DNA from 2 places in the Paenibacillus sp. lzh-N1 genome. Region 2 is predicted to be linked to the other one. Evidence: riboswitches for the same ligand, from Rfam matches in the RefSeq annotation. Region 2 holds a riboswitch; the other holds the start of a gene.
What was found. A riboswitch is a leader RNA that binds a small molecule or an ion and turns the genes downstream of it on or off. The one in region 2 is predicted to bind cyclic di-GMP.
Positions count from the first base shown of each region.

Region 1 (16,446 bases), 860 kb from region 2:
GAGGATTCCGTCCTGAGCTATTGTTCCAGGGGACGGACAGTGAAGCTATTGCTGCAGGGTTGCTGCGTGTGCTGGATCATCGTGAACTTCTACCGAATGCACGGGAATGCCGGGACCATGTCCTGAGCAGATATACATGGGGACATGTAGCGGAACAGGTAGAAGAGGTGTTCCGACAGGTCCTTGACAGAAAGGCGGCGGCGAAATGATGAGAGTAGCTTATATTGACCATACGGCAAGATGGAGCGGCGGCGAAGTTGCTTTGTATAACATACTGACGAATATCGGGGAACATATCGACCCGCTCGTTATTTTGGCGGAGGAGGGCGATTTGGCGGATCGGCTTCGGCAGCGTGATATTGATGTGCGCATTGTTCCACTAGATGATTCGATTCGTAATCGGGGACGAAATGCCGTCAATCTGGGTGCGCCTGCAGCAGCCTTTCGTTTGCTAGCTTACGGCAGGAAACTCGCGCCATTGTTGCGCGAGGAAAAAGTCGTGTGTGTGCACACGAACTCACTCAAATCTGCACTGTATGGTGCAGTAGCCGCCAAATCGGCGAAGCTACCGTTGATATGGCATATCCGTGACCACATCGGTCCGCCGTATCTGAAGCCGATTGTAGCCAAAGGGATTCGGCTCATGTCCCGCTTTTTGCCTAACGGTGTGATTGCCAATTCCAAATCCACGCTGAGTGCATTGGAATTACCCCCGGACAAAAAGACGCTCGTCGTCTACTCCGCTTTTGCCAAAGCGATTACGGCTCGTGATTCGGCTGCGCAATTGCGTGGCGATGACTCGTTTAACGTCGTGTTGGTCGGCAGATTGGCGGAATGGAAAGGACAACATATTTTACTGGAAGCGGCACGTTCTTTTTTACCAGATCAGCGTGTGAAATTCTGGCTGGCTGGAGATGCGTTGTTCGGAGAAGAGGAATATAAACAACGATTGGAATCCACGATGCGCGAATATGGGTTGACCAACGTCAATCTGATGGGACACGTCGATGACATTCAGGGTCTGATGCAGCGCTGTGATCTGCTAATTCATACCTCCATTACACCGGAGCCATTCGGTCAGGTCATTATTGAGGGCATGGCTGCAGGTTTGCCAGTAATCGCTTCAAACGAAGGTGGTCCCAAGGAAACGGTGGTACCCAATGAAACCGGGCTGCTCATTGAACCGGGAGACCCTGCCAAGCTGGAAGAAGCCATCCGCTGGATGCTGGAGCATCCACAGGAACGTCAGCAGATGGGTGAGAGAGGAATGGAACGGGTCAAGAAGCATTTTGTCATCGAGAACACTGTTAAGGATATAGTTCATTACTATAAGGGTTTGTTGGCAGGAGTCTGACCGACATTCGCGTTAAAGGATGATTCAGATGAAAATAGCGATAGCACATGATTACTTAATCCAAATGGGCGGAGCGGAAAGGGTAGTAGAGGTATTCCATGATATGTATCCGGAGGCTCCCATCTTCACAACGGTGTTCAGCGACGAGCGTCTGTCGCGCAACTTGAAGGATGCGGATATTAGAGCCACTTGGCTACAAAACATCCCAGGAGTGAAGGCCAACTTCAAAGGAGTGCTGCCGCTGTATCCCATCGCTATCCGTGATTTTGATTTTAGGGATTTCGACATTGTTTTAAGCTCTAGCAGCGCATTTATGAAAAGCATCCAGGTACCCAAACATACGTTTCACATTTGTTACTGTCACACACCGATGCGGTTTGCCTGGGATTACGATACATATATGGCCCGGCAGTCCAAATCCAACCTGCTCAAAAATATGCTAAAGCTGTACATGAACAGGCTGAAAACATGGGATGCCAAAACTTCTCGCAACGTAGACCAGTTTGTCGCCAATTCTTCCGTCGTTAAGCGGAGAATTCTGCACTATTACCAACGGGAGGCAGATGTTATTTTCCCTCCTATCAATACATCCCGTTTTAAACGTGCTACAAGCATCGGTGACTATTATCTGATCGTATCTCGTTTGGTGTCCTACAAGCGCATTGATCTCGCGATTGAGGCATTCAAACGTAACGGTCTTAAGCTACGCATCGTTGGCGAAGGACCGGATCGTAAACGACTCGAAGCCATGGCTGCCCCGAACATTGAGTTCCTCGGCAGGCTTGAAGACGAAGAGGTTAACAAGCTGATGGCCGAATGCCGGGCACTTGTCTTTCCGGGGGAAGAGGACTTCGGTATTACGCCTTTGGAGGCGAATGCGGCCGGACGGCCCGTTATCGCTTTTCAGGGTGGGGGAGCGCTGGATACGATTGTTCCTCATGTGAACGGCGTATTTTTCCGCAAGCATCAAGTAGACGATGTGTTGGAGGCCGTCGCAAAGGTTGAGCAACATGCATGGAATGTGGACGATATCATTACCCATGCCCGCAAATTTGATGAAGATAACTTCAAGGATCAATTGAAAAAGTATGTAGAACAAGCCTATGTGAACTTTCTAAAAGGAGGATGAACGGAATGAAACTGGCTGTAATCGGTACTGGATACGTTGGACTCGTCTCAGGTGTATGTTTTGCGCAAAAAGGTAATGAGGTAATTTGTGTCGATCTGGAGCAGTACAAAATCGATATGTTGAACCGTGCGGAATCTCCGATTTATGAACCAGGTATTGAGGAATTGATCGCGTTGAATCTGGAAGCTGGCCGTTTAGAGTTCACCTCGGATTTGGCCGATGCGGTACGTCGCTCGGATATCGTCATTTTAGCAGTAGGTACGCCTTCACTGGCTAACGGCGAGGCGAATTTGTCCTACATTGAACAGGCGGCCGCCGATGTCGGGAAAGCCATGAACGGGTACAAGATTATTATGACTAAGAGTACCGTACCTGTCGGAACGAACGAAAAGATTAAGGACGTAGTGGCTCGTCATACGAGTTTGTCTTTTGATATTGTATCCGCGCCGGAGTTCCTGAGAGAAGGCTCAGCTATCAATGATACGCTTCATCCAGATCGCGTCATTATTGGTTTGGACAATACAGGTTTGCGTGAAACAATGGTCACTCTGCATCAGGTATTCACGGATAAAATCTATGTGACGGATATCCGCAGTGCTGAAATGATCAAATATGCCTCCAATGCGTTCCTGGCAACTAAAATTTCGTTTATTAACGAGATTGCTAATATTTGTGAAAAGGTTGGCGCGGACGTTACCTGTGTGGCTGAAGGTATGGGCATGGACAAACGGATTGGTTCCTCTTTCCTGCAAGCAGGGATCGGATACGGGGGCTCTTGCTTCCCGAAAGATACGAATGCGCTCATCCAAATTGCGGGTAATGTAGACTATGAATTTAAGTTGTTAAAATCGGTGGTCGAGGTAAATACCGACCAGCGCTTTATGATTGTATCCAAGCTGCGTGAATCGCTGGGTCAGCTAAACGGCGTATCGATTGGCATTTGGGGCCTCGCCTTCAAGCCCAATACAGATGATATCCGCGAAGCTCCAGCACTGGAAATCGTAGAAACGCTCATTCAGGCAGGTGCTATTGTCAAGCTGTATGATCCCATTGCGATGGATAAATTCAAGGAGCGCGTAGATCACCCGAATATTATATGGTGCTCCTCCCCGCAGCAAGCCGCCGAAAGAAGCGATGCTGTGTGCCTGCTGACGGATTGGGAAGAGTTCAAAGAAGTTGATCTCGTGCAATTGGGCTCCATTCTACACAAGCCAGTTCTGATTGACGGTCGCAACGTATTCACCGAGGAACAGATCCAAGGCTCTGGGCTGGAATACTACTCCGTGGGTCGTCCGCGGATGAGTGGGTGGAACAGAGATAAAGTGGAAGTTTAAAAGTGACAGATTAAAAAGTGACTGTGGTGATGTGGGAGGCGCTGAAGGCGCTGCGCGTGCAGATTGTTCTTCCGATTGCTGTTACCCCCGGATTTTCTGGATTGTATTAAACATTCAAATGTTAAAATCCGGGGATAAAGGCAAACGCTGACGCTTCTTCAGAACAATTCTGCCCGCTCCGCTGCTTTTGCCGCACCAAGTCACAATGTTTAATCTCCCACCTTATGGGATGGGAGTAGAAGGGCGTATCAGAAGGAGCGGCATAGTTGAGCCGCTCCTTCCGATTAAGACGCCATTGCGGTAGTCGACGAAGGCAATCTTGGCAAGGCGTTACGAAACCTCGATTACTAGAAGCTTGCAAGCACAGCGGGCAAGCGCCGAAAGCGTGAGATTTTTACAGGCTGACCGGACTTAATAATGTCCGGTCGTGCCTTTTGCACCACAAGGTATGATCGATATGATGCATATTTGAGTAGCGAAGGGTTGGATTTGAATCTGGAGAAGCGATAGCGTTCGCCTTTGGACCGGGATTCAAACCTTGATACGATTTTATACAATCAAATGAATCCCGGTCCAACAGCGATCGTAAGATCAAATCCAGCCCGTAGCGGCCTACTCAACCTTGCCCCATTCGATCACCAACCAATATAGAGAGGAAGTGGAGATTTATGAAGCTCGTACTTTTGTCTGGTGGTTCCGGTAAAAGATTATGGCCGTTATCCAATGATTCCCGTTCCAAACAATTTTTGAAGGTACTGGAAAGCCCGGAAGGGATTTCGGAATCCATGGTACAGCGGGTATGGAGACAATTGGGAGACAACGGATTATCCGAATCCTCGTTTATTGCGACAGGGAGAGCGCAGGTCGAAATGATCCAGAGTCAAATCGGATCGAATACGCGCATCATTGTTGAGCCGGAACGCAGAGATACTTTTCCTGCGATTGCGCTGACAGCGACTTATCTATATTCCATTGCGGGTGTTTCGCCTGATGAAATTATAGCTATATTGCCTGTAGATCCTTATGTAGAGGATGCTTTCTTTGCTTCCGTAGCCCAACTCGAACATACACTTCAGGAGAGTGAAGGAAGGCTTGCACTAATCGGGGTTGTCCCTTCCTATCCTTCAGAGAAATACGGTTATATTATTCCGAAAAACGATGCCACTCAAGGTAGCACAGGCTACCGCGAAGTGAGCCATTTTCAAGAGAAACCCGACCGGGAGCAGGCGGAGCGTCTAATGGAACGCAATGCTCTATGGAACTGCGGGGTTTTTGCATTCAAATTAAGCTATTTGCTGGATATTTTGGCATCCAAGGGCCTGCCGCTGAATTATGAAGAAATGCAAAAACAATATGCGTCTCTGGAAAAAATCAGCTTTGACTACGAAGTAGTCGAGAAGGAAAAAGAAATCGTAGTGCTTCCGTACGATGGTTTTTGGAAGGATCTAGGAACTTGGAATACACTCACAGAAGAGATGTCTCATCAGCAAGTGGGTAGAGGGGTAGTAACGGAAGATTGCGTCAATACGAGTCTTATTAATGAGTTGGACATTCCTGTGGCGATCATTGGAACGAATGATCTGATTGTAGCCGCTAGCCCAGATGGCATTCTTGTGACCAATAAGGCAGAAAGTCCACGCATCAAGGAAGTGCTCAAGGCTCATGATCAGCGTCCAATGTATGAAGAACGTCGTTGGGGACAGTATCGGGTTGTAGACTATGTAAAGTATGACGAGGGTAATGAGGTACTGACCAAACGAATCCGCGTACACAAAGGTAAAAATATCAGCTACCAGCTTCACTTCAAACGAAGTGAAATCTGGACCATTATTAGCGGCGAAGCGGAAATTATTTTGAATGAGAAGCTGCACAAAGTGAAGGCCGGTGACGTAGTTCGCATCCCTGAAGGGACGAAGCATAGCATTTTGGCTGTAACCGATGTGGATTTGATTGAAGTTCAGACTGGCTCTGAGTTGGTTGAAGAGGATATTGTACGCTTTTGTATGGATTGGAATGAAATTTCTCGTCATCAATTTATCTCGTAATTATTTGCGTAAAAACGTAAAAAAGAAGATTTGATGAAAAATAATGGCCCAAACTGTCGAAATTGGGCGAAAACCTGTAAATTCATGAACATGACCTATTAAATTTTGGTAAAAAAAAGTCGATACTTAGGGTAAGAAGGAATCCAAACTCCTTCCAACGATAAACGCAGCCCTGTCGAAAGACTGGTACGCAAAGCTAAAGGGCCTTCCCGTAAGGATGGCAGCCTGGCTACCGAAAGGAAGAGCTAAAGTGAGATTCAATTTTATTCCTCTGTATCGACTGATACGTCATGTACTCCCCGTTGTTATGCTTTTTTCTTTGTTTCCCGTCGGTTTTGGTGATTCTCTGTCTGTGGTGAATGCCGCTTCATTACAACCTGTTAATTCGGACGCTTCTACTCAGGCCCGTGAACTATACAATTATTTACTCAGCATCTCTGGAAAGAAAACAGTCACTGGTCAGCATGATTATTTGGAAAGTCCAGATGAATTAAGCAACAAGGTCCAAAAAATCAGCCAGGCGTATGTGGGTCTGCACGGCTATGAGATGGGAGCCATCTCTGGTCAATCCGACGCTACAGAAGCAGCACAACGTAAAAATGTCGTCGATAGCGCTATTCGTTGGAGCAGAGCCGGTGGCATTGTGACGATGACTTTTCATGAAGCGTTGCCGGGTAGACCACTGACTTGGGCCAATGTGCAGGCGAAAGTAAGTCAGGCGGAGTTCAATAAATACGTGACACCAGGCACTACGCAGTATAACCTCCTCATTGCCGATCTGGATAAGGTCGCTGTATCGTTAAAGCAGCTTCGTGATGCAGGGGTTCCAGTATTGTGGAGACCTTATCATGAAATGAATGGTGACTGGTTCTGGTGGGGAAACAAAAACAATTTCAATCAGCTATGGAATATCATGTACGACCGTTTTGTAAACACGCATCAGTTGAACAATCTGCTGTGGGTGTGGAGTCCCAATGCTCCCAATTCCTATACTGTCCCGTATACCCCGAAATATCCGGGGGATGACAAAGTGGATATCTTGGCAGTAGACATCTACAATAATGATTTTAAGCAAAGTCATTATGAAGGACTGCTCGGGTTGGCACGGAATAAGCCGATTGCCATTGGCGAGCATGGTGAGATGCCTAGCTCTGAGGTGTTGCAGGCACAGCCCAAATGGGTGTATTCCATGACTTGGGGCAAGATGCTGACTGAGAATAACACAACCAATCAAATACAGGATTATATGAACGATTCGAGGAGTTTGACACGGGATGATGTGAAAAATGGGCTGGCAGAAATCCAACAACCTGGGGCAGATGTGCCGACTTTACCGGATGAGGGACAAAGTGAGCCTATCCCGGTTCCGCCAGTAGTAATCGTACCCCCAGCTCCGACTCCTCCTTCTGTTCCTGATGTAGTATATGTGAACGGGCTGCGGGGCGAATATTTTAACAATATGAATGTGAACGGCAGTCCTGTTTTGATCCGTACAGACAGCAAGCTGGATTATAACTGGCGCGCCGTTGCTGCTGATCCTAAGGTAAATGCCGACCAGTTCTCGGTTCGCTGGACAGGTAAAATCAAACCACAATACAGCGAGACCTATACATTTACAACTATATCCGATGATGGTATTCGCGTATGGGTAGACGGCAAGCTGGTGATTGACAGTTGGTTCAAACAAAGCTGGACAGAGCGTAAAGGCAGTATTGCTTTGGAAGCAGGTAAAATGGTAGATCTAAAAGTGGAATACTATGATGAAAAAGGCGATGCGATGGCTCGTCTGATGTGGGAAAGTCAGCATGAAGCGAAAGCGGTGGTTCCCGGAAACGCTTTGTTTCTTCCTTGATAGATACTCTTTCCCGGTCATAAATTTTGAGGAGAGAGGGTGTATCATATGATGAAAAAATGGTTGACCCATAGGTATACGGTCGTATTATCCGGATTACTAGGTGTCGCAGCTCTAGCCATGATCGCTTGGTTTATATACACGCCTTCAAAAAGTGCAGAATTGCAGACGGATAAGGTAGCGGCGGCCAGTCCAGTATGGAAGCTGGGCCAGAGGGATGACTCTTCAGCGGAATTTAAAGGAGTGGTCGGTAGGGATAATATCGAAATTTCTGGAGCAGCAGCTTCTACTGAATCCTCTGCTAAAGGAACATTCTCGGCGTTGTCGGAAGCAGAGAGTACAACAGTTCCGGTATTGCTCAGCAGTGGTGATATTCCTCCAGGTTTGAATGCATCCACGAATCCAGAACTGTCACTTCAGTATAAACTGAATCAGGTTCCTCCCAATGGTATGATATTCCGTGTTCGGATTTTGGATGCGGGCAAAGCGGTGCCGCAGATGGCTGTCTTTTCAAATCACCAGCTGTCTGGAATTATTCAGATTGCCGGGGTATCCGGTACTGGGAGTACCTATAACTTCAAAAATAACTACGAGCTGTATATCCCCAAAGAACAATTGCAAAGCGGTGTTAACGTACTCAAGCTAAAGACAGCGCGCTGCCTATACTGCTCCTCTGCAGAAGATAAAAATGTGTGGTGGACTTGGGATGACTTGAGCTTGGAGACGTTAGCTTCCCCTGCGGCCGAACCAGTACATGGGAAATATATACTGACTGGTACGAATGTGAATAATAAAGAATTTTATTATGATCAGGGTGCAGTTAAGCATCTACCTTACGTTCTCAAATGGCTGGGAATTGCTTATAGTGGCAACGTCATGAGGGTAACTTGTGCCAGTAATGTAGGCAAGGCATGCACAGATGTGGATGATTACTATCAAACGTTAAAGCAGTATAATATGCAATCGTCTGCTTTGTATCTATACACAGGTGATATCAAGCTGCAAAAAGATGGTACTCTGCCAGAGACGGCCAAGCAAAAGTTGCGTGATTATGTAAAAAAATACGGTTCATACCTTCAATATTATGAAGTAGATAACGAACCTGGATTGTTTAACCGTTCCAAGGCGGTAGACCTGGCTGTGGCTAAGTGGTTGAATACGGAAGGCAAGCAATTGGCACCGCATCTCAAAACCGTAGCGCCGGGTTGGGCCTACTGGCCGACATACTCTACCAAGGCGTGCAAAAATCAAACCGGAGGTACGCAAAAATGCGGTGATCCGGATGGATGGGAACGGGACCCGGCGCAGCGTAAACAGCTGGAAGAAGTCACCGACCTGACCAACGGACATGCCTACGGTGAATCGTATAATGAAGAGGGCGGGGGCAGCTTCGTTCAGAATTTGAAAACCTTTGGTGGTTCGAGCGACGGACTGGCGAAAAAAATGCTAAATACGGAGTTCGGCACTAACGATACGCATCGAGATAATCCGGATTACGGGGCTAGTCAGCCACAAGCAGCCGCATTCGATCGGATTATGCGTTCGCAAATCGGGTTTGCCGATATGTTTATCCAGCATGCAGCTTTTTATAAGGATTACACGCTATTTAAAACGGGCTTTGATCTGCAAAGCCACAATCCGGCTAACACGGAAATTTATCCGTTTGGACAAGGGCAGGACACCCGAGTTAAGATCATGAGACGCTTAAGTCTAGCCTATGCCACACATGGCAAACCGCTGACTTATACCATACTGAATCCAGAGGAGACGAAGGATAAGATGGTCTATGTTCGCGCGGTGGATACATCCAAGCTTAAACCACTGGCAGGTAGCGGCGCTACCTCGAACAAATTGCTGGTGAACCTAGTGAATTTTGAATCCACAACGCAGACCGTTCGTGTGCGGGTAACGATGCCGAAAGCTGGCTTGTACACGGGGGAACGTTTCGGAGCGGGTTCCACCTACTCTCAGGCGCAGCGATCCATATCAGGGCTCAAGGCTTCTCCTGCCCTTGATTTTGAAGAAAAGCTGGGTCCTGGCGAATCGGTACAATATATTTTGGAACCAAAAAGTACAGATCAAACCACGGCCTCTGCCCCAACAGAGGTAAAAGCAGCCTCAATTCAGGATGGGGCGGTAAAGATTAATTGGCTTCAAGCAAAAGGCATATCATCCTATGATGTGCTGCGTGCTGACCGTACAGACGGTGCCTATCAGGTGATTGCCTCGCAAGTAGAAGGAAGCACGTATACGGACCGCACCGTAAAAGCTGGAAGTCATTACGTCTACAAAGTTCGAGCGACCGGAGGTACTCAGGTTTCTCAGGCAGCCGAGGTTGCTTAGTTACACCGGAATGCATATAGGACCTTACCTCATGAATATCTAACATCATTCCGAAAGAAAACAAAAAAGAACCTATCAGGAGAAAATAGGACCTGACAGGTTCTTTTTTATTTGTAAATCGTTCTGAATTGCTAATACTTTACGTATAATGGAGAAAAAAATAAGAAAATCCTTTTATATTCTCGTCATAAGACGACAACATTGTAGGTATGTATTCATATATAATAGTTTTGTTCATGACTATACATACGTGGTTTGTAGGGAATTTCTTTCCGGTGACCAAGACTAATAAAGTGAGGTTAGTGCTGAATGAACAAGGAAACAGAATTAGGGGGGAATGGCCCTCTTCTTCGAGACAACGCACGGAAAGCAGGCAAAGCAGCCATCCACTTGGACATCCGGAACATTTTGCTCCAATGTGGGATCACGACACCAGAATGGCTGGAGGGCGATGCTGATAGAACGAAGTACCGGAAAGACAAGCGCGTGTAATTTTCAGCTACTGGTCCTACTTGAGCAAAACATCAAGCAGCGGCGCGTTCCTTATTCCATCATTCGTTCCATTCGAACAAACGCGATAAAACGTTTGGCTTCTTCCTCAGATAAGGTGCGTCCGTCAATCGTCAGGTTAAAACGTTGCAGGATATCCTCGTCGGACAGTTCAAGCTGATCCACAAATTCCCTCACATCTGAATCCAATATTGCTGTCGGGTGGCTCGTACGTCCCACCAAATAATCGATGGTTACCTCGAAAATATCAGCGAGCTTGGTCAGGGTCTCAAAGTCTGGCTTGCGTCTATTTTTTTCATAGTGAGAAAGAGCCGCCCGCGTAATTCCGAGGGATTGCGCTAATTCCTCTTGTTTTAGTCCCTTATGTTCTCGTAATTCAGCGATGCGGGTTCCATAATTCATCTGTTTTTCCTCCTGAAGGCAAGGTTAAGAGAGGTAAGAAAAGCAATTTTGCGCTTGACAAGATACAATTTGTATCATAAATTAATTATGTAAGTTACATAACGTATCTGTATTTCATAGTTTTCACTGATATCTTCATTTATATACCCTTAAGAGGCCAACGATGATTGAGCATTTTGTGCTTATTCGCTGGCTAGACCTTCTATGCGCTATTATACAACATTTTACTATAGATTAGAGGGTCATGCATCGTTCTTTTCCCCGTCATGCAGAGGATCAGTACAAGCGTTATTCATCGAAAACAAGTCAAGCAGGGAGGACTGGTCTTGTGCAGTTGAAAGAGTACATCCGTTTGATCCGCAAAAGAATGTGGTTGATTGGTAGCATTGTACTGCTGGTGTGTACTGTAGTAGGCATAAAAAATGTATATTTTACCCCGCAGGTTTATGAAGCTACCGCCAAGCTCATTATTAATCAGACGCCACGACCGGACCGTGCAGGTGTCGTCGATTACAGTGTGGTGCAAACCAACATAGCCTTAACGAACTCCTATAAGCAAATTATGATCTCCTCGGCGATTATGGATCAGGTGGTCGCCAGCTTCCCCGATCTTAAGGTTACTCCGTCAGCTTTGGCGCAAAAATTAAGAGTAAACACCGCAGGTGATTCACAGGTCATGGATGTTACAGTCCGCGACTTATCGTATACGAAGGCTGTGAAAACCGTCAATGCGGTAGCCAAAGTATTCAAACGGCAAATCCCCTCTATCATGAAAATGGACAATGTCACCATCCTAAGCGAAGCCAGCCTGAATGATCCAGCAGTTCCCGTGAACAATAATCCCGCTATACAGATTTTTATTGCTTTTGCCATTTCTTTATTGCTGGGAATAGGCTTGGCGTTTTTGCTGGAGGTATTGGATGATACATTTAAAAATGAGGAAGATATTGAAAAAGAACTCGGTCTGCCTACCCTATCCCTGATTACAAAAATGAAAAAAGAAGATAGACGCTCTGACAGCTCTACTACAACTCCTAAACAGGTAGGTGAGGGACAATATGCCGCAATTAATCAATAATCAGCTCGTTACATCCTTGCATGCTCAGTCTTCCGTGTCGGAGGAGTACCGCATGCTCCGCACTAACATCCAGTTTTCTTCTATAGACGAGCCGATTGAGGTGATGATGGTGGCGTCCGCTCAGGCGGGTGAAGGCAGAACAGTCACGATTAGCAATTTGGCTGTAACCTATGCACAAGAAGGAAAAAAGGTGCTGGTTATGGACATGGATTTGCGCCGGTCCTCCTTGCATCATATGTTTGGTTTGCGCAATCATACAGGGCTGACACGGGTACTTGCCAATCAACAGACATGGCAGGATGTGGTTCAGGAAACCGGGATTGATCATCTGCATGCGATCACGGCTGGACCGAATCCACCCAATCCGTCCGAGATGCTCAGTTCCCGTAGAATGAAGGCTCTACTAGTTGAGCTCAAAGAACATTATGATGTGATTCTGATGGATACGCCACCCCTGCTGTCTTTTCCGGATGGACTCATTGTAAGTGCCATGTGTGATGGTGTCATCTTGGTAGTGCAGGCAGGGAAGGTCAAAAAGGATGTCGTTAAGAAGGCGAAGGCAAATTTGGAAAGAGTAAAGGCGCGCATTTTGGGTGTAGTGCTCAATAACGTGAAGCGCCGCGCCGAGCGTGGTATGGAGGAACGCAATCTGACATGAATAAATCGGAGGAAATAAGAGTATATAATATTCTTTTAACAATGCATAAATAATATTTATCAATAAGGAGTGAGGTGATGAGACGTGTCTTCTTCCCGCTCGAACAAGGCCAAAGTGCTGAGCGCGTCAGTGGATGTATATTCGGTCGCTCATGGGCTTGAACGACGACAAGGATGGAGCGTATATCCGTTCGTGAAGCGAAGTATGGACATTATACTGTCTTTTATTGGAATCATCGTACTGTGCCCGGTATTTCTGCTCGTCATTTTGTTGATCAAGCTGGAGGACCCCAAAGGAAGTGCATTATTTTATCAAATCCGTATTGGTAAACATGAGCGACCGTTTCGCATGATCAAATTTCGTTCCATGGTGTCTGATGCCGAGGCCAGATTGTCTGCATTGCTGGTGGAAAATGAAATTGAGGGTGCGATGTTCAAAATGCGGGACGATCCCCGAATTACCCGTGTGGGCCGCTTTCTTCGCAGAACGAGCATCGACGAACTACCGCAACTCTTCAATGTACTGCGTGGGCATATGAGCCTTGTAGGACCCAGACCCCCATTGCCAAGAGAAGTTCATGATTACACCATGAGGGATAAGCTGCGTCTGACGGTCACACCGGGCTGCACCGGACTATGGCAGATCAGCGGTCGTAATCATCTAAGCTTTGACCAGATGGTAGAACTGGATTTGGAGTACATATCTAGACGCAGTTTTCGCACGGATATGATCATCATGCTGAAAACATTCCGTGTGCTGCTGGGCTCCAAGGATGCATATTAAAGTCATTTTAACAAAGAGGGGTAGGAGAGAAGGATGGAGCTTCATTCCAACATTTATGTAGCAGGGCACAATGGACTGGTAGGTTCCGCTATTGTCCGAGCGCTTCAGAAAGCGGGATATCGTCATATTATTACTCGCACAAGCCGTGAACTGGATCTGCGCAATAAAGAGGCCGTAGATCATTTTTTTGATACAGAGCCCGTGGATTATGTATTTCTGGCAGCAGCCAAGGTGGGCGGGATTTTGGCCAATAACGAATATCCGGCTGATTTTATCCGTGACAATCTGCTTATACAAACAAATGTGATTGATGCGACATACCGGAAGAATGTAAGCAAGCTGTTATTCCTAGGCTCTACATGTATCTATCCCAAATTTGCTCCGCAGCCGTTGCGAGAAGAATATCTGCTTACAGGTGAGCTTGAGCCTACCAACGAGGCCTATGCGGTTGCTAAAATTGCCGGGATCACAATGTGTCAGTCCTACAACCGTCAGTATGGAACCCGTTTTATTTCGGTGATGCCTACGAATTTATATGGTCCGGGCGACAATTTTGATCTCCAAACCTCTCATGTGCTACCTGCGCTGATCCGCAAGTTTCATGAGGCTAAGCTGAATCAATCTCCGACTGTAGAAGTATGGGGCTCCGGTACGCCTCGGCGAGAATTTCTTCATTCGGATGATTTGGCTGATGCCTGTCTATTCCTGATGAATAACTATGAGGGAAATGAGATTGTAAATATTGGTGTGGGTGAGGATATTTCCATCCGTGAGCTAGCTGAACGAGTCAAAAATGTAGTCGGCTATGAGGGCGAAATTACTTTTAATACTTCCGTTCCTGACGGAACGCCGCGCAAGTTGGTAGATGTATCTCGGATTTCCGGGCTGGGCTGGTCGGCGCGTATTTCACTAGAAGAAGGATTAAGGTCTGTATACCAGGCATTTCAAAGTCTGGATCTGGTTGAACAATAAATAACGGTGGGGGAATTGGAATGAAAAAAGCGCTGATCACTGGGATTACCGGACAAGATGGGTCTTATCTGGCTGAGTTGCTGCTGTCCAAGGATTATGAGGTGTACGGGGTGCGCAGACGAACCAGCACACCGAACTTTGAAAATGTAGCGCATATCCAGAATGACATTCACTGGCTTTCTGGTGATATGACCGATCTGGCTTCGCTGATCGAAGCCGTCCGTCAGTCCAACCCGGATGAAGTCTACAACTTGGCTGCTCAATCCTTTGTAGCGGCCTCATGGCCGCAGCCCTTGGCTACAGGGCAAATTACAGCATTATCTGTCACCAATATGCTGGAGGCGGTTCGAATTGCCAAGCCGGAGGCGCGCTTTTATCAGGCTTCAAGTAGCGAGATGTTCGGTAAGGTACTGGAGACGCCGCAGACAGAAATGACCCCGTTTTACCCACGTAGTCCTTATGGTGTCGCCAAGGTGTACGGCCATTGGATTACAGTCAACTACCGCGAAAGCTTTGATATGTTTGCTTGCTCCGGTATTTTGTTCAATCACGAATCGCCCCGCCGAGGGTTGGAGTTTGTAACACGCAAAGTGTCGGATGCAGTAGCTCGTATCAAGCTGGGATTGCAGCAGGAGCTGCGTATGGGGAATTTGGATTCCCTGCGAGACTGGGGTTTTGCAGGGGATTATGTAAAGGCGATGTGGCTGATGCTTCAGCAGGATCGACCAGATGATTACGTGATTTCCACGGGAGAAATGCATTCTGTGCGTGAACTGCTGCAAATTGCTTTTTCTCATGTAGGTTTAAATTACGAGGATTACGTCGTGATTGATCCGCAATTTGTTCGACCGGCAGAGGTAGATCTATTGCTTGGCGATTGTGCCAAGGCGAAGGAAAAGCTGGGCTGGCGATTGGAAGTCGGCTTCGAGCAGCTTGTTCGTATGATGGTGGATGCAGACTTGGAGCGTGTAAAAAGGCAGGCTGCAGTCGAAGCTTCTGTCGTCGTGTAAGAGGTGGAGAGGCCACCCGCCTGGCCGGGGGGTCTCTTCGTTGTACATGATTTCAGCTGTATGACAGCTCAACAGATCATAAAGCAATGCTTAAGGTCATTTTTCAAGATGGAGTAGAACATATGACATTAGTCAAGAAACGTGCCAAACCGCGCAGAAGCTTGCTGGTGAATACATCCTGGCTGTTCGGTGACAAAATGATTCGCATGGTGTTCGGGCTGGCGGTTAGCATCATCATGGCGAGAGTGTTGGGACCAGAGGAACTGGGAAAATGGAATTATGCGGAATCCTTTTTCGGGATGTTCCTGATTTTCACGACCCTTGGCTTTGATTCCATATTAGTACGCGATCTTGTCAAACACCCTAAGGATGAGCACGAGCTATTGGGTACGGCGGTTCTGCTGAAGTTGTTAGGTACTTTGGTAGCCATTGTACTGTCCTATTCCTTTATTTCACTGCTCAGACCAGAAGACAGCTCAGTACGGTTAATTAATCTGATTCTGGCTACGGCCTCGGTCTTTCAGTTGTTTGATATTATCGACTACTGGTTTCGTGCGCAGATGTTGTCCAAATATACGGTTGTTGCCAAGAATACCGCCTTTGTCCTCGGTTCCACCGTCAAAATCATTTTATTGTTGTCCGGTATTCCAATCTGGGCAGTGGCGTTGTGTGCTCATGGAGAGTTTCTGCTCGGAAGCCTGCTGCTGCTGTATTTCTTCCATAAGGAAGGACGGCGTGTGAACAAGTGGACGTTCCGCTTCACAACTGCTCGGCGAATCATGAATCACAGCTGGCCGCTTATTTTGTCCTCCTCCGCTGTATATGTACAGGCACGGATTGATCAGGTCATTATCGGTGAATTGTTGGGAAACGAAGCAGTCGGGCAATACTCCGTTGCACTCCGACTCATCGAGGTGCTGGGCTTTATCCCGGTCGTGCTAACGACAGCCTATGCTCCGGTGGTGACGCGTTCCAA
Region 1 covers NZ_CP025696.1:386,573-403,018, reverse strand. The annotation lists gene C0638_RS01970 (glycosyltransferase family 4 protein) at 1-209, shown strand, start outside; gene C0638_RS01965 (glycosyltransferase family 4 protein) at 206-1,354, shown strand; gene C0638_RS01960 (glycosyltransferase) at 1,383-2,483, shown strand; gene C0638_RS01955 (UDP-glucose dehydrogenase family protein) at 2,489-3,817, shown strand; gene C0638_RS01950 (sugar phosphate nucleotidyltransferase) at 4,486-5,862, shown strand; cyclic di-GMP riboswitch class I at 6,018-6,099, shown strand; gene C0638_RS01945 (glycosyl hydrolase) at 6,113-7,714, shown strand; gene C0638_RS01940 (hypothetical protein) at 7,763-10,057, shown strand; gene C0638_RS01935 (hypothetical protein) at 10,367-10,549, shown strand; gene C0638_RS01930 (helix-turn-helix domain-containing protein) at 10,601-10,969, opposite strand; gene C0638_RS01925 (YveK family protein) at 11,298-12,047, shown strand; gene C0638_RS01920 (CpsD/CapB family tyrosine-protein kinase) at 12,028-12,705, shown strand; gene C0638_RS01915 (sugar transferase) at 12,790-13,488, shown strand; gene C0638_RS01910 (GDP-L-fucose synthase family protein) at 13,522-14,460, shown strand; gene gmd (GDP-mannose 4,6-dehydratase) at 14,481-15,470, shown strand; gene C0638_RS01900 (flippase) at 15,593-16,446, shown strand, end outside.
Region 1: linked by a shared signal. The riboswitch ahead of C0638_RS01945 (glycosyl hydrolase) and the one ahead of C0638_RS05685 (transglutaminase-like domain-containing protein) in region 2 are both predicted to bind cyclic di-GMP.

Region 2 (16,446 bases):
AGATGAATCAACTGTGTGTTGAACCCATCCAGGACGGCCTGACGACGCGGATGTCCTTCGTCTCGAAGCTCCGCTACGCGGTCCAGCAAAAAGTGACGAATCATCTCGCCCATACGCTCCTCATTCAAATAGCCAAGGAAAGCGTTCAGGGCAAACTGCATAAGCCCGCTGACCTGCAAGCCGCTAACAGCCTGCATCCCCAAGGTGCCTAGCGTAACCCCGGTGTCTGACCGCAGTAGCCAGGACTCCGTCTGCTCCAGCGCATAATCCAACGCCCGTTGGTCATACTTTCGCTCGCCAGCTTGCCGGGCGAGCACCTCTAGCAATGGTCCTATATCGAATTCAGTCGCCTGTCGCTTAACCCCGGTTGCGATGGCCGGGGCCAGCTCTGCCAGCGGAATCGAACGGACAAGTTGCTTGGCAAGAACATCTATAAAAGTAACCGCTTCGGGCGTACGTATTCCTTTTTCCACACTTTTCAGCACCAGCTCTGCCAATCTAATCTCGGCAATTTTAGATGCAATACTTTCTTTATGAAGCAAATTATTCTCGACCGTGTTAACCAAGGCATCGGTCAGCTTTCCCCGATTTTTAGGGAGAAGCGCTGTGTGTGGAATCGGAATGCCCAGCGGATGACGGAATAACGCGGTTACGGCAAACCAGTCTGCCAACCCTCCTACAAGTCCGGCTTCAAAAGATCCGGCCAAAAGACGGGCCCAGCCAAATTGTTGAAAAGGTAACGTAGCAGCAAAGCCCGCTCCCATCATAACAAGTGACCAAGCTGCTGCGGTTTTTGTGTTTTTTGTTTTTCCCATCATGTAGTCCTCCAAACTAACTGTAAAATTTGTTTCATTACATCTGTAGTACCATCATATCATTGCCTGTGCAGATACCAAAGGTAACCATACTCTATTGTCAACAAATTGCATGATATTTAAAATTTGCACATTAGCTTAAATTGAGTTCGCATAACCACACTTATCCATACATTTTCGTGAACAAAATCACAACAATTAAGTTACAACTATTTTCTAACAAAATGAGCCCTTTGAATCATTTTGTCGAATTATGGTCCCATTTTTCTTGCAACCTAAAGGATAAATGCCTCAAAAAGTGGAATTGCAAGATTACGATATATTCATTGAGGAAATTAATTATTTCCAACCTCATTCTTTATTCCATCAATTTAAGGAATAAATTCCAGAATGACCTTATCCTTTTCAAATAGGTGTCTTCTGGTTAATTTTGTTATATGATGTATAACCCCAAATCGATACATGAATATACTTTAATGTGATAAAATAACCTTTGTAAATGGGAACTCCGGTTCTAAAAGGATATTCATGAAACAAACTACAATTGTCTTACTAAAATTGTTCTTTTGTAAAGGAATTGGATATGACAACAAACCAAAAAAATGCCCAGTATGTCTGGAGCGATGATCCAGTTGCAATTATATGTACACCCTCTGCTTTTGCTAAAAAATCCCTCTTTTATATACAGGAAATAGGCTATTTCAAAACAGATGCTTATGTAATGGAACGGCAAAAGCTCACCTCTTTTTTGCTCCTTTTTACTCTGTCCGGGAGAGGGGAATTACAATACCGGGGCAAGGATTATATATTGAAACCTCATGATATGCTTTTTATTAATTGCGAAGAATATGTACAGTACAAAACTTCCTGTCAGAAGACATGGGAGTTTATTAGTGTGAATCTATATGGCAATCTTATTGACCATTTCTACGAACAATTCGATAAACACAATAAGCCGGTAATTTCACTAAAGGATTCAAATACAGTACTGGACAAGCTGCGTACCTTATTACATGTACAGCCAGAACGAAGCTTATCCTCTGAACTGCTCTCATCCAGGATAATCGTTGACTTGTTAACGATTATTTTACAGCACCCCTACGCCAATCCCAATGCGAATTCAGATGGAACGGCAGAGGTGCGCAAGGTAAAGCAATATCTGGATCAATCCTATTGCGAACGGATCACGCTGGATTCGCTAGCAGAAATGTTTGGTCTAAACAAGTTCAACCTGGCTAAAAACTTTAAAAAACAGATTGGCTTTTCCCCTATTGAGTATCTTATTAATGTTCGTATCACGGCTGCTCAAAGCTGGCTTAAAACTAGTGATGTAGCTATTGTGGATATCGCACAATATGTGGGCATTCCCAACACAAGTCATTTTATCAATCTGTTCAAAGAGCACATTGGAGAAACGCCTCATTCCTATCGCAAAAAATGGGGAAACCGTATAAAATAGGTCTTATGTATAATCTGCAAGCTTTCTTTGTCGATAAATAGCGAAAATCTGAGATTTAAACTTGCCTAATAGAGTACCTAACTGATAGAATAAAAATACAAGCTATTCAGGATAAATGGCAAACTTGTCGAAAGGCAAGGACGCAAAGCTACAGGGCCTTCTGTATGATGGCAGCCAGCTACCGGTTGAAGTGGCTTTTTGTCGTGCTTTTTTTCCCGAAAACTTTATACGAAATGGCAAACCTGTCGAAAGGCAGGGACGCAAAGCTATAGGGCCTTCTATTGATGATGGCAGCCTGGCCACCGAAAGGAAGTTTTTTATGGGGAAAATGATATTTTCTACACTTCTCCTATTTTTCATGCTGTCCGCAATACTCTTAAATTCGACAATTTACGCTGCTGATAGTGTTGCATGGTTGGATCAAAACAATGTAAATCATGGGACGGTCAGTGTGCGCTACCCTGTTAAACCTAACGTTAAAACCAAGATTTTGGTTACCAAAGATGCACAAAAATACTCTTATAATCTAACACCCGGGAAATCCGAAGAAGTATTTCCTCTCCAAATGGGTAATGGGAACTATAACATCAGTATTTTGGAACAGCTTAGTGGTAATCAATATAAAGTGATAGGACAAGATACGATCGAGTTAAAGCTAAACGATAGCAAGACGGTGTATCTTAATTCCGTTCAAAATATTAACTGGAGTAGTACTAATCAAGCGATTCAAAAAGCCCGTGAGTTAACCCAAGGTGCAACAACCGATCGCGAGAAGCTGCAAAAAATCTATGACTACGTAATTAGTCATATCAAGTATGACTCCAATCAGGCCTTTGCCTTAACGACTGACTATCTGCCACAAATTGATCATACGTTAAGCTCTCAAAAAGATATTTGTTATGGTTATGCTTCACTGATGGCTGCTATGTTACGAAGTGTAGATGTACCAACCAAGCTGGTTATGGGCAAATCTTCCTACGTGGACGCTTATCATGCCTGGAATGAGGTCTACATCGATAATCAGTGGGTGGTCGTAGACACTACAGTAGATGCAGCACTGTATATGGGTAAACAGAAATTCGAAATGGTCAAAGATCCCTCCAAATACATTAAAACAAAGCAATATTAATATCAATGTTTTAAATTCATATTTATTAAAAAATGAAAAATAGAACTATATTTCTTGAAGAGCCTTGATCACATGATCAAGGCTCTTTTTCTATCCTTGTTGAGAAATTGTTGAGATGTGGCATGTATTCTAGTCCAGGAAGACAATGAGATTTCCAACCATTATCTAATTTCGAGACAAAAGGAGGAGGTTCATCCCCGAACATGAATTTTCATAAATTCTGAACAAGTAATTAATGCGGCTAACATAGCATCATATGAATGAATGATGAATATATAAATACAGTTCTCTCGACCTCGAAGGAATAACCATTAGCCGTTAAATAAGAGTATTTTAAGAATAGGAGATTTGTTTACCGTATGAGAAAAAAATGGAATACAGCAACGGTTGCGCTATTGCTCTTTTTGCAGTGTTTGTTCAGCACAACACAAGCTTATGCACAAAATCCCGACTCTACTCTGCCAGTGACCCCAGGAACCGATCCGGTTCAGAGTGTGACTAACGATGTTTATCCAATGCCCTCAGAGCCAATTAACATCCCACCTGCTGTCCCGGCTCCAGTCCCTGAACCAACTGCTGGCTCAACTTCTGAAGTTAGGGCAACTCAAGAAAGTATTTTAACCAAGCTAACCCTTACAGATTCTACTGGAAGTGTTATTGATGCAGTGTATAATCCCGATAGCCGTATTGATATTGGTTCCGCCATCCATTTAGGCTATGAATGGGAACTGCCGAACCATACGTATAAAGCTGGAGACACCTTTACCTTTCAATTACCTGAGCAATTCCAAATTTACACAGATATTACGTCTCCTTTGACGAATACAGATGGAGAAGTAGGTCATTTTACCGTAGACCGTCAAGGTAAAGTGGTTATGACATTTAATGATTACGTAGAAAGCCACTCTAATGTCAGCGGTAAGCTAGAGATCAAAACTGAATTTAGCACACAAATAGAAAAAGGCAGTACACAAGTTATTATTGCGATCCCGATCAAAGGCGGCGAGCAAACGGCTATCGTAAATATTAAGCCTGCAGCTGGCCCTACAATGGAGAAACAAGGAAAGTTTGATGGAAAAGACCAAATTCATTGGACAGTTAACGTAAATAAACACTTGGATCCTATCAAACACGCTGTAGTAACCGACCCAACTCCCCAAGGACTAGAACTAGTCAAGGACTCCATCCGGGTAAACCATTTACAAATTAATGTGAACGGAACCACCGTGCTGGGGGACACTGTTAGCTCAGATAAGTATACAGTAGAGGCTGATCCGGTTGTGCCGGGCTTCAGAATCCGTTTTAACGAGGAGAGTATTAACAGCGCCTACCGAATTCAATACTCCACAAACATAACAAGCGAGGATACTCGTTTCTCCAACACAGCCACTTTTTCAGGGGACGATGTGAGAGATACGTCCGCAACAGCTACAGTCACTGTTCAACGCGGGGATTTTTTAAGCAAAAAAGTGGAGAAATACGACCCAGTCACACAAACGATCTCATGGGCAATCAAATATAATTTTGCCAACAAAAAAATTCCCGCAGCTCAAGCCGCGTTAAGTGACCGTTTTAATAACAGCCAACAACTCATCATAAATTCACTTAAAGTGTATAAAGGGGATACACAGGATGAGCTCCCTGCATCCCAATACAGCGTCACTCCAGTTACTGACGATCATGGTACCAATGGTTTCAATCTGCTTTTCAATACGGATATTGAAGCCTCATATACCATCCGTTATCAAACAAAGGCTATAGATCGTGTAGTTAAAAATAGTAAAATAACGAACAGTGTAACTTCTGATGGGGTAACAAAAGAAACAACCACCGAACTGAAAAGTATAATTATCACCAAAGGCTATAAGGAACCGAACTATAACACCAAAACAATTCCTTGGGTCATTTCTATTAATGCGGATAAGTATACAATGGATCAAATCGTTATCGACGATGCCTTTCCGAATGGCGGTCTGGCCTTATTGCCGAACACATTGAAGATCCAAAGCGCGGACGGAAAAACAACACTAACATCACCGACAGACTACGAACTGATCCCTCTTACGCTGGATTACAAAAAAGGGTTCACTATACGTTTTCATAAAAAGATTCAAGACACGTACACCATTAACTACACAACTACCTTTAACAATGAATGGAAAATCGACAAAACCAAGCCGGACTTTTGGAATAAAGCCTCTATCACTTGGTTATACAACGGAACAACACAAACTGCTGAGGCCGAAGCTCGATTATGGCCGGACAATATGACCCAGCAAAATGGGGCGAAGTCAGGTAGTTACAATGCCAGCTCCAAGCAAATTACATGGGACATTAAGGCCAACTATAACCGCAAAACTCTGAATCATGCTGAAATTAGGGATACCTTGTTACAAGGGCAAAAACTGGTCCCAAATTCAGTTAAAGTGTACGATATGACCCTGCTCGGGTGGTGGAATGGCGTACAAAAAGGGGGCGAAGTGCCTTCGAGCCAATATACCCTGGTTTTACCTTCCGCCGCTAACAACAACGAGCTGAGCATCCAGTTTAACCAGTCCATCAACTCTCCTTACTGGGTTACTTTCCAAACAACATTGGAAGGAGAGCTTATTGATAAAGAGATTAACAATAACGCTCTGCTTATGGATGGAAAAAATGTAGATTCGGAATGGACTGCCAAAGTGACTGTGCCCCACGGTGGAGAATACGTGACAAAGTCCGGTGCTCAGAATGGAAATAAAATCGACTGGAACATCCATATCAATGAAGGGCAATCCCATGTCTCCAACGCGAAGATCGTGGATACGCCCAGCAATAATCAAATTCTGATTGAAGATTCCTTTCATCTATACTCCACCAAAGTGTCTGCCAACGGAGAAGCTGTTAGGGACACTGAGTTAGTCAAGGATCAGGATTATAAGCTAAAAATAACAACGACTGCTCAAGGTCAGCAATCCTTTGAGCTTGCCTTTGCGAAGGCTATATCATCAGGTTATATTTTGCAATATCAATCCTTTCTTCAAGCTGAAGACAAGGCAAAAGTGAGCAATAAGGTTAATTTCGAGGGCGACCGTTTGACCACCGAAATCAGGGAAACAAGTAAGGAAATTACCGTGCGCACATCCTCTGGTTCAGGATCAGGAGGAGGAGTTACGGGAAGTCTGGAGATTACCAAAGTTGATGAGGACGATCACAATAAGGTTCTATCCGGGGCACGTTTTGCACTCTATGACAAGAATCAGAAAAGAGCACCTCTTGTCCAAACTACCAATTTGGACGGGAAAATCGTATTTTCTTCATTGAGTTATGATGACTACATCCTGGAGGAGCTTACTGCTCCTGAAGGCTACAAAATAACAGCGCCAAAAACAGAAATCAAAATAGATACAACTATCAAACAAAGTTCAGGCATTAAACAAATCGTAATCACCAACAAAAAAGACACTCCTGTTGATCCGGGTCCGGGTACACCTACTGATCCAGGTACGCCTACAAACCCAGGTACGCCTACCGATCCGGGTACACCTACGAGTCCGGGCTCAGGCAAAAAACATGATAAGGACCCTGAAATAACTGAACCTCCGGCGACGCCTGTTACGCCCGTAACAACCGAAGAGCCGAAAATTATTGAGGATGAGGATGTTCCGTTGGGCGTTCCGGTTATTGAACAGCCACCTGTAGAACCAGAGGCGCAACCATCCGCTGAACCAGGGGTGCAACCTGAGACACCGGAAGCCGATCCTCACCAGGAGCCTTCTCCGCCCGTGAAGATTGAAGAAGACCCAGTACCTAAGGGTGTAATCCGCCTACCCGCAGAAAAACCAGAGAATCCAAGTGATCCGGGTCATACACCCAAGGTGGATACATTGCCAAAGACAGGAGAAAACAGTCCTGCTCCCTTCTATGTAAGTGGCATGTTCTTAATTCTTCTGGGGGCCTATCTGGGTTATAGACGAACGCATAAAAAATAAATAACATTTTATAATCAAAAATCCCCTTCTCAACTCATCATTTCAGCGAGAAGGGGAATTATTTTACATGTCCGATCTATGGATTACTGTATTAGGAGGCTTTTCAATTGCGTAAGCTGGCATACGTGAGCATCATATTAGGAATCATCATCATGTTATTTCCTACCGCTAATGAATGGTTGGAAGATCAAAAGCAAAAAGAGCTATTACAGGAAGCTGAATCATTATCAAATACAGATACATCGACACTGACTCCCGAAATGATGAAAGGCTATACAGATTTGTCCAATTGGCTGACAAATACTGCAGCAGCGGATGGGCCACAATTGTCACAAGCCACTCCCCCATCGTCGGCTTCAGAGCAAGCCCCAATCGCTACAATCCAGATTGATCGTATCGGGCTGGAACTTCCTCTACTCGAAGGTGCAACCCAACAGCATATGAGATATGCAGCCGTACATATGTCGGAAACTGCGACACTCGGCCAGGTGGGGAATGCTGCCATAGCCGCTCATCGCTCACGAACAACTGGACGTTTATTTAACCGGCTTAATGAGGTGAAAATCGGAGATCAGATTCTAATTCACACTCGGGGTGAAAAATACGTATACAAGGTCTACAACATTTCAGTCGTCACTCCTTCAAATGTCTCCGTTTTAAAAAGCATCAAGAAACAAAAGCTTCTCACACTAATTACCTGTGATCCTCTTGTAAATCCGACACATCGACTCATCGTTCATGCCAGACAACTAACCTAATGCCGCTAATAGAAGCGGAATAACCTATAAACTATATTGGTGGTGACCCTATTGAGTATATCTTTAACAGCCTTACTTCTAATCGGTCTAACTTTGGCGCTGTGGATATATACGTTAATTTTTTTGCATTCTGTGATGATGGAAAGAAATTTGCTGCGGAAACTTGCCTATCAGGACCCTGTAACGGGTCTGTTCAATCGGAATGCACTTGAGCTATTTTGGAAACGAAGCAACGGCAAGGAAGCCTTTGCTATTATGTATCTTGATCTGGATGGATTCAAAGCCATTAATGACACATATGGACATCAAATCGGTGATAAGCTGCTCAGACGGGTAAGCGATCATTTACTCCAGGTAACAAACTCCCATCAGAAAGCTTTTCGAATCGGTGGTGACGAATTTCTACTCATTATGAAGGATTATGATGCCGATCAGGTCACAGTTCTGGCAGAACTGCTGCTGCAAAAAATCAGCGTTCCTTATAACATCCAGGGAATCAATCTTCAAGTTACAGGTAGCATCGGGATTACTATGCATCCTTCTCCGAAGAAGCCCCTGCCTTCTTTACTGAAAGAGGCCGATATCGCCATGTACCAAGCGAAAGGAATGGGGAGAAACCGCTATGCTGTATACCAGAGGATCAAACAGAGGCCAAACGTCAGATCATATGGTACTGCACGAGTGATAAAGTTTGCAGCTGGTTTTCGAAAAAAAACAAAGATCCAAAGTATACAACAAATGGCAGCTCTCTAACACTAACAAAAATACCCGTAACAACAAATCAGGCGGGTAAGGTCCTGTTTATCCAGGATTATACCCGCCGATAAAACATTCCTACTCCACCTTACCCTTGGCAATCAGCTTGAAATCATCAAAGTGGAATCCTGGTGCAACAACACAGGTTACCAGCACAGGCTCATCCCCCAGCGGACGTGCCGTTTGCCATACAGTTCCTGGTACGAGTGCTTGTGGATGTTGTCCTGCCTCCACATCTGCGCCAACGATAATTACCGTTTCTTCGCCAGGTTCTTCTCCGCTTCCACCCAATTTTAACTCTATAGGGCTTCCACTATGGTACAACCACAGCTCGTCAGAATGGACCACATGCCACTCGGAGAACTCACCCGGATGCAGCAAGAAATACGTAGACGAAGCTGCAAAGCGCGGACCGGAATACACATCCGGCAGTACAGGCTTCGGAATTTGAAAATTGGCCTTCCACATCTCTTTGTACCAGCCGCCTTCTGGATGGGGCTCCATGCCCAATGCCGTGACTAGCGGTGAAATAGCTTTCGTCATTGTCTATCCTTCCTTTACCCTAAATTCCTTCTTCCCTACTGTAAAACATAGCGCTGCTTTTGTCACGTTTCTCCCTCTGCATGTCGAGGTTTCATAGTTTATGTCAAACTAAATAACATTAAATTGTGGATATATATTCGTTTTCATCATATAAATAACAAATAACTAGTATAAAAACAGCCAAAAACACCTTTCACGTAAAGTTTATTGACATAAAATCTTGTTTTTTATTGTAAGCTTATAGTATCATGAGAGAAATTTCGAAATTCTAATAGAACTGCATCTTGTCATTCCGTCTACTAAGCGATGTATTCAAGTCAAAAAAGGGGTGAGCTCTCTGATCCATTTTCGCAATGTCAACAAGCATTACGGTCACTTTCATGTACTTAAAGACATCAATCTTCAGATTAAGGAGGGCGAGGTCGTTGTCATCATCGGTCCCTCCGGCTCAGGTAAAAGCACCCTGCTTCGCTGCATCAATCGTCTGGAAACGATATCTGATGGGGAGCTAATCGTTAACGATGTCCCCGTGCATGACAAAAAAATTGATATTAACGCCTTCCGCCGCAATATCGGGATGGTGTTCCAGCATTTCAATCTGTATCCCCACAAAAAGGTGATTGAGAACATTGTACTGGCACCGATGAAGGTACTGGGCATCCCGAAAGAAGAAGCTATTCAAACTGCCCTCACCTATCTGAAGCGTGTCGGAATTGAAGAAAAGGCACAGAGCTACCCCGCCCAATTGTCCGGTGGACAGCAACAGCGGGTTGCAATTGCCCGTGGACTCGCAATGAATCCGAAAATTATGCTGTTTGACGAGCCGACTTCAGCTCTGGACCCCGAAACGATCGGAGAGGTGCTGGATGTCATGCGCTCGCTTGCCCATCAAGGCATCACGATGGTCATCGTCACTCATGAAATGGGCTTTGCCCGTGAAGTGGCTGACCGCGTGATTTTTATGGACAAAGGACAGATCTTGGAAGACAGCCAGCCTGCTGAGTTTTTTCAGAATCCGGGTGAAGAACGGGCTCGTTTGTTCCTGAGCCGTCTGATTCATCATTAAACGGACTATTATTAATGGAATAAAAATTGAAAGGGGATCATTTTGATGAGAAAAAGATTTCAGTGGAGTACTTTGGTGCTGGTTGCATTATCCTGTCTGCTCGTCTTGGCAGGTTGTGGAGGCAAACAAGAAGCAGCAACGTCGGGGAATGAGTCAGCAGCTCCCAACGGGCTGGAAGCCATCAAACAGCGTGGCAAACTGGTCGTTGGGGTGAAGTACGACACCAAGTTATTCGGACTAAAAGATCCGGCTAGCGGGAAAGTCGAGGGCTTTGATATCGACATCGCCAAGGCTGTAGCCAAGCATATTTTTGGTGATGAAACCAAGCTCGAACTCAAGGAAGTCACGTCCAAAACACGAATCACCTTACTGCAAAATGGGGACATCGACGCTATTATCGCCACGATGACCATTTCGGATGAGCGCAAAAAACAGGTCGATTTCAGCGATGTCTACTTTAATGCAGGGCAATCCCTACTCGTGAAAAAAGGAAGCCCGATCACCGGTCTGGAGTCCCTGACACCCGATACCAAGGTACTCGCTGTTAAAGGCTCTACTTCCGCAAAAAATATCCGCGAAAAAGCGCCCAAAGCAACGATTTTAGAGTTCGAAAACTATCAAGATGCCTTCAACGCCCTTAAGGCAGGTAAAGGGCAAGCGCTGACGACCGATAACTCTATTCTGCTTGGCATGCAACAGCAAGATCCGAATTATACCCTAGTAGGTGGGAACTTCACAGAGGAACCTTACGGTATTGCAGTGAAAAAGGGGCAGACCGAACTGCTGCAAGCCATTAATGATACGATCAAGGAACTGAAAAGCAATGGTGAATACGATAAGCTGCATGAGCAATGGCTTGGGGTTAAACCCGAATAATGATCTTGTGAAGGAGCCGCGATTGCGTGCTCCTTCCTTTCTTAGCTCTGGATAAGGAGGTATACCCGTAGATGCTAACTTTTGATATCAACGTACTTTTCGATCATGGCGACCGTTTCAGAGAAGGCTTGCTTCATACCGTTCAAGCTAGTGTTATTGCCTTGATCGGAAGCTTCATTCTGGGGGCAATCATTGCCATCTTCCGAATTGCGCCTTTTAAATGGCTAAACTGGATCGGTACTGTCTATGTAGAGGTCATCCGCAATATTCCATTGCTGATTGTTGTACTGTTTTTTTATCTCGGTCTTCCCACTCTGGGCATCCCCTTGGACGGCTTTGTATCTGGAACGCTTGGATTGACTGTGTACACCGCCTCTTTTATTGCAGAAGCTATACGTGCCGGCATTCAATCTGTACCCAAGGGACAATTTGAGGCGGCAAGGTCCTCCGGGTTGAATTACAACCAGACGATGATCAGCATTATTTTACCGCAAGCCATTAAAATTGTACTGCCTGCAATCGGCAATCAATTCATCAATCTGGTTAAAAACTCTTCCGTACTGGCCATTGTGGCTGGACTGGATCTCATGTATTACTCGGATCTCATTAACTCAGATACCTTTCTGCCCATCACAGTCTATGCGATCACGGCGCTGCTGTATCTTGTATTGACGGTTCCGCTCAGCTTTCTTGTGCTATATATGGAGCGACGCTTGTCCAAAACATCCTAAGGAGGGAAGCCCGTATGGATTTCGGTGGATTGTTTGCATGGCCTAATGTGCGTTTTATACTGGAGGGCTTCCTGCTCACGCTGGAGGTCGCTATTTACTCTATCATATTCAGCTTCGCTCTCGGTATTGTGTTCGGCATTCTGCGCTATACCCGTATACCTGTCCTTTCACAGGTTGCAGCCTTTATCATTGATCTGATTCGCAACCTGCCCTTATTGCTCATTATTTTCTTCATCGGCATGGTTTTACCATCCATCGGATTATCGATTTCCCTCAAGTGGGCAGCCATTACAGGGCTATCAATCTTCGAGGGGGCCATGATTGCCGAGATTGTGCGCAGCGGTCTCAATTCGGTCCATAAAGGACAGCTGGAAGCCGCACGTTCCTCCGGTCTAAGCTATTCTCAAACCTTATGGCATATCATTCTACCCCAAGCGCTTCGTCGCATGGTACCTCCTATTGTCAGCCAGTTCATTTCCCTATTCAAGGATACCTCACTGGCTGTCATTATCAGTTTGCCGGAGCTGACGCATAACATTCAGATCGTCGGTGGACAAAATCAATCTTTTGTCATTCCAGCTCTGCTGTTCGCCGCTTTCCTGTACTTTGCCGTTAATTACAGTATGTCACTGATTGCTCGCAGGCTAGAAGTTCGTACACATAAAAGCACGTAGTACTCATCAGGGTTGCCACTAGTTGGAACACTCTGTTAGTACAGCTTGTATCTGTTCAATCAATCGCTTCACTGCTTCTCCCTGGTAACGGTCAGACCGATAAATCAACTCTAGCTGACCTTGGGGCACGCCACGCAAAATAGGTACCGTGCAAAAATGTGAACGATCCAGTTCGGCCGCAAGGGACTTCGTCTGTAGGGTTACGGCAAGTCCCTCCTGCACCCAGCGCAGAATTGAAGGTATAGAATTTGTTTCCAGGACGGTTGCAAAGGGATAACCGCGATCACGGAAGCACTTCTCAATCAGCTTCCTGCCGGGATGGCACTCTGGCTGCATCGCCCAGGGTACATGCCTCAATTCGTCCAGCATAAGGGAAGAACGATTGGAAAATGCATGATTTACGGGGACAATAAGACAGTAGTTCTCTGTGCGAAGAGGAAGCTGGACAAGCCTTTCATCTGTACCCGAATGTAGGGTGATGCCAACGTCCACACGGTTATCCAGCAGCTGTTCTGTTACATCAAAGGATGGACAGATGTGCAAGCTGATTTTAGGAAATGACCGATGAAAGTGGGCAAACATCTCTTGCAACGACTCCTCTAGCTCCGGTAATGCGATACCAATCCGTAAACTGCCGCGTTGCTCGGTACGCAGCTCCTCAATAGAAGCCTTCGCTTGCTGTAAATCTTTGAGCGCATGCGCACTGTGTTGCAGCAGCAGTTTCCCGGCATCTGTCATTTTAATTTTCTTGCCTGCACGGTCAAAGAGCGTCATGCCCAGTTCCTCTTCCAGCGCCTTAATTTGCAAGCTAAGCGTGGGTTGAGAGATACCGATCTTTTCCGAAGCCTTCGTAAAATGCAGTTCCTCGCATACGGCTATGAAGTATTGAAGCTGGCGTATTTCCGTCTTCCTTCTCTCCCTTCGAGAATCCCCAGAAATGTTTGCATGAACAGGTCAAAAGAAGCGCGAGATCGGATCAATCCGGTTCGCGCTTCTTCAGGTTATTGCGCTTTTTTAGATTATTGGGCTACTTCTGCTTTTTCCGCAGTTAACGTAATATTCGCAAACGCGTCTGCATCGTACTCCTTGCCGCGGGTAATATCGTAATTGGCTACCCGATTATTTACTGCCTCCAATGAGTAACGGAATAACGTCGGTACAATCGGCGCCTCCTCGCTCATATACGCCTGCCACTGATTGTATATATCTTTACGATAATTGTCGTCAAAGGCTTTTACAGACACCCCTTCCTGCAACAGCTTATCATTCTCTTCACTGGTAAAGCGCGAGTAGTTAAAGCTGGCTCCGCGTCCATACAGCCCACTAGGGTTTACATCTGTACCTGTACTCCATGCGCCGCCAAAAATATCAATGCCCGGGTCATCCTTCTGCACACGGTCATAGAAGGAATTGAACTCCAGCAGACGACCGTCCACCAGTTCGACATGAAGCCCGACATCCTTCCAATTTTGCAAATAAAACTTAGCCAGCGATTCGGCCGTCGCATCCCCGCTCATTGCTGCATAATGGAGCACCAGTTCCTTGCCCTTAGGGTCTTCACGGTATCCATCTCCATTGGTATCCACATATCCTGCCTCGTCCAGCAGCTTTTTCGCCTTGTCTGGATCATACGCAATGCCCTTCGCATTCACATCATGGTATCCCTTGAAGGCGGGCGGGATCAGGGATGTCGCAGGAGTCCGAAGCCCATGATAGAGCTGCTTGCCAACCTGCTCATTATTCAGCGCGTAGCCAAGGGCCTGACGCAATGACTTGTTCGCCAGCTTGGCGTTCGGGTCCATGATATTTAGACTCTTGGCCTGATCGAATTTGCCCAGCTTAAAGCCTACATAGCTATAAGACAATTCCTCCTGACCGAGAAACTGTACATTTTTCGGATTACTGGCCTCATTGTAACGGGTGGTCGGATAGCTGGCCCAGTCGATTTCTCCGCTTTTCAACGCCTCAGTAATGACATTCGGATTCACAACCTTCAGATGAAGGCCATCCAACTTGGGCGCACCACGGAAATAATCTTCATTTTTGACGAATTCCACAGATTCACCTGTGACCATAGATTTAATTTTGAATGGCCCATAGCCAATCGGATTTTTACGGACAGGGTCAGATCCAGCCATATCCTTTACGGGAATGTTCCGGAATACCTTCTTCTCCAGTGGTGTGGACCAAAGTCCCGACTTTACCGAAGGATTAGGTTCCTTAAAATGAATGGTAACCTCTTTCTCATTCAGCACCTTGACGCCAGAAATGGTCTTGGCCTTGCCGGCGTGATAATCTTCCATACCTACAATGTTGGTCATAAAACTATCATAACGTGGACCTTCATAGTCTTTGTGGCCGATCACTTCATAGGAAAAAGCATAGTCCTCTGCCGTTACGGGATTACCATCTGTCCAGTTCAGCTTGGGATCAATTTTGACAGTCACCGCCTTATTGTCTGCGGAAAAGGAAATCGTCGCCGCTCCTTTATCGTCAATATTCAGATTGGAATCAATCGAAAACAGGGAAGGGTAGAAAAACTGGAAGACTTCAAAATCCGGATTTCCATCATAAAATACAGGATTCAGAATACCTTCAAAAGGGGTATCGGACACGAGTGCATAATTGATGATGCCGCCCTTAATCGGGGGGTTATCGTTCTTGACCGCCTTTGCCAGCGCAGTCGCATTCACCTGCTTGCTGTCGGCCCCTGATCCACCTGTACCGTCAGACGATTTTGCTCCATTCGAAGCGGAAGGCGAGCCGCTGCATGCAGCCAAAGAAAGCACCAAAATGGCAGATAGAACAGGCAGAATTCCTTTTTTCCAGCGTTTAACCATTGTAAACCCCTCCTTGTTGTTGTCCTTATCCTTGAGTTTCGGTTTAACCCAATCGTTGTTTGGCATCAGTGGCACGTTTGAGCGCCTGACCGATAAAGTTGATTGCCAGCATTAGCACCAATATAAGCAGTGAGGCAGGCAACCACATCCACCAGTTGTTCTGCAATACATCCGGGTCATTCGCATAACTCACCAGTGTCCCCAAGCTCGGAGTAGATTCCGGCAAGCCAAAGCCGAGATAGGAAAGCCCGGTCTCGATCCCGATATTTCCCGCAAGACTGAGCGTCAGATTAACAATCACAACAGAGCTGAGATTGGGCAGCACACCCAACCAGATGATCTTCCAATTGGGTGTGCCAAGGGTTTTGGAAGCCTGCACGTAGTCCAGTTCCCGCTCAGACAGCACCTTGGCCCGGATCAGGCGCGCTTTTCCAATCCATAAAAAGGCAGTCATAATAAAAATAAAGGAACCTATGCCGCTTTTGGGCACAATGCTGACAAATACGATAACCAGCATCAAGAATGGAAGCACCAGGATAAAATCAATGATTCGCATGATGATGTTATCAACCAGTCCTCCATAAAACCCAGCCAGTAAGCCCAGCGTCAAGCCGATGGCGGCGGATAACAAAGTAATCGTAAAGCCAATGGTAAAGGAATTGCGGGCCCCAATGACCAGCTGGCCGAATATATCCCTGCCCGCTCGGTCCGTACCCAGCCAATGCACTGAACCGGGAGCTTCGCGGATCGCACCCAAATCGACCGTCGTGACTACATCCTGATTGACAAACAGGACAGAGGCATATATAAAAATCAAGAACAGAGCCA
Region 2 covers NZ_CP025696.1:1,251,354-1,267,799, forward strand. The annotation lists gene C0638_RS05675 (DUF445 domain-containing protein) at 1-815, opposite strand, end outside; gene C0638_RS05680 (helix-turn-helix transcriptional regulator) at 1,399-2,274, shown strand; cyclic di-GMP riboswitch class I at 2,382-2,460, shown strand; cyclic di-GMP riboswitch class I at 2,500-2,581, shown strand; gene C0638_RS05685 (transglutaminase-like domain-containing protein) at 2,594-3,403, shown strand; gene C0638_RS05690 (LPXTG cell wall anchor domain-containing protein) at 3,763-7,374, shown strand; gene C0638_RS05695 (class D sortase) at 7,482-8,132, shown strand; gene C0638_RS05700 (GGDEF domain-containing protein) at 8,175-8,885, shown strand; gene C0638_RS05705 (cupin domain-containing protein) at 8,967-9,431, opposite strand; gene C0638_RS05710 (amino acid ABC transporter ATP-binding protein) at 9,760-10,497, shown strand; gene C0638_RS05715 (transporter substrate-binding domain-containing protein) at 10,543-11,373, shown strand; gene C0638_RS05720 (amino acid ABC transporter permease) at 11,445-12,104, shown strand; gene C0638_RS05725 (amino acid ABC transporter permease) at 12,119-12,778, shown strand; gene C0638_RS05730 (LysR family transcriptional regulator substrate-binding protein) at 12,797-13,552, opposite strand; partial or broken gene C0638_RS26020 (LysR family transcriptional regulator) at 13,559-13,717, opposite strand; gene opp4A (oligopeptide ABC transporter substrate-binding protein) at 13,798-15,618, opposite strand; gene C0638_RS05740 (ABC transporter permease) at 15,662-16,446, opposite strand, start outside.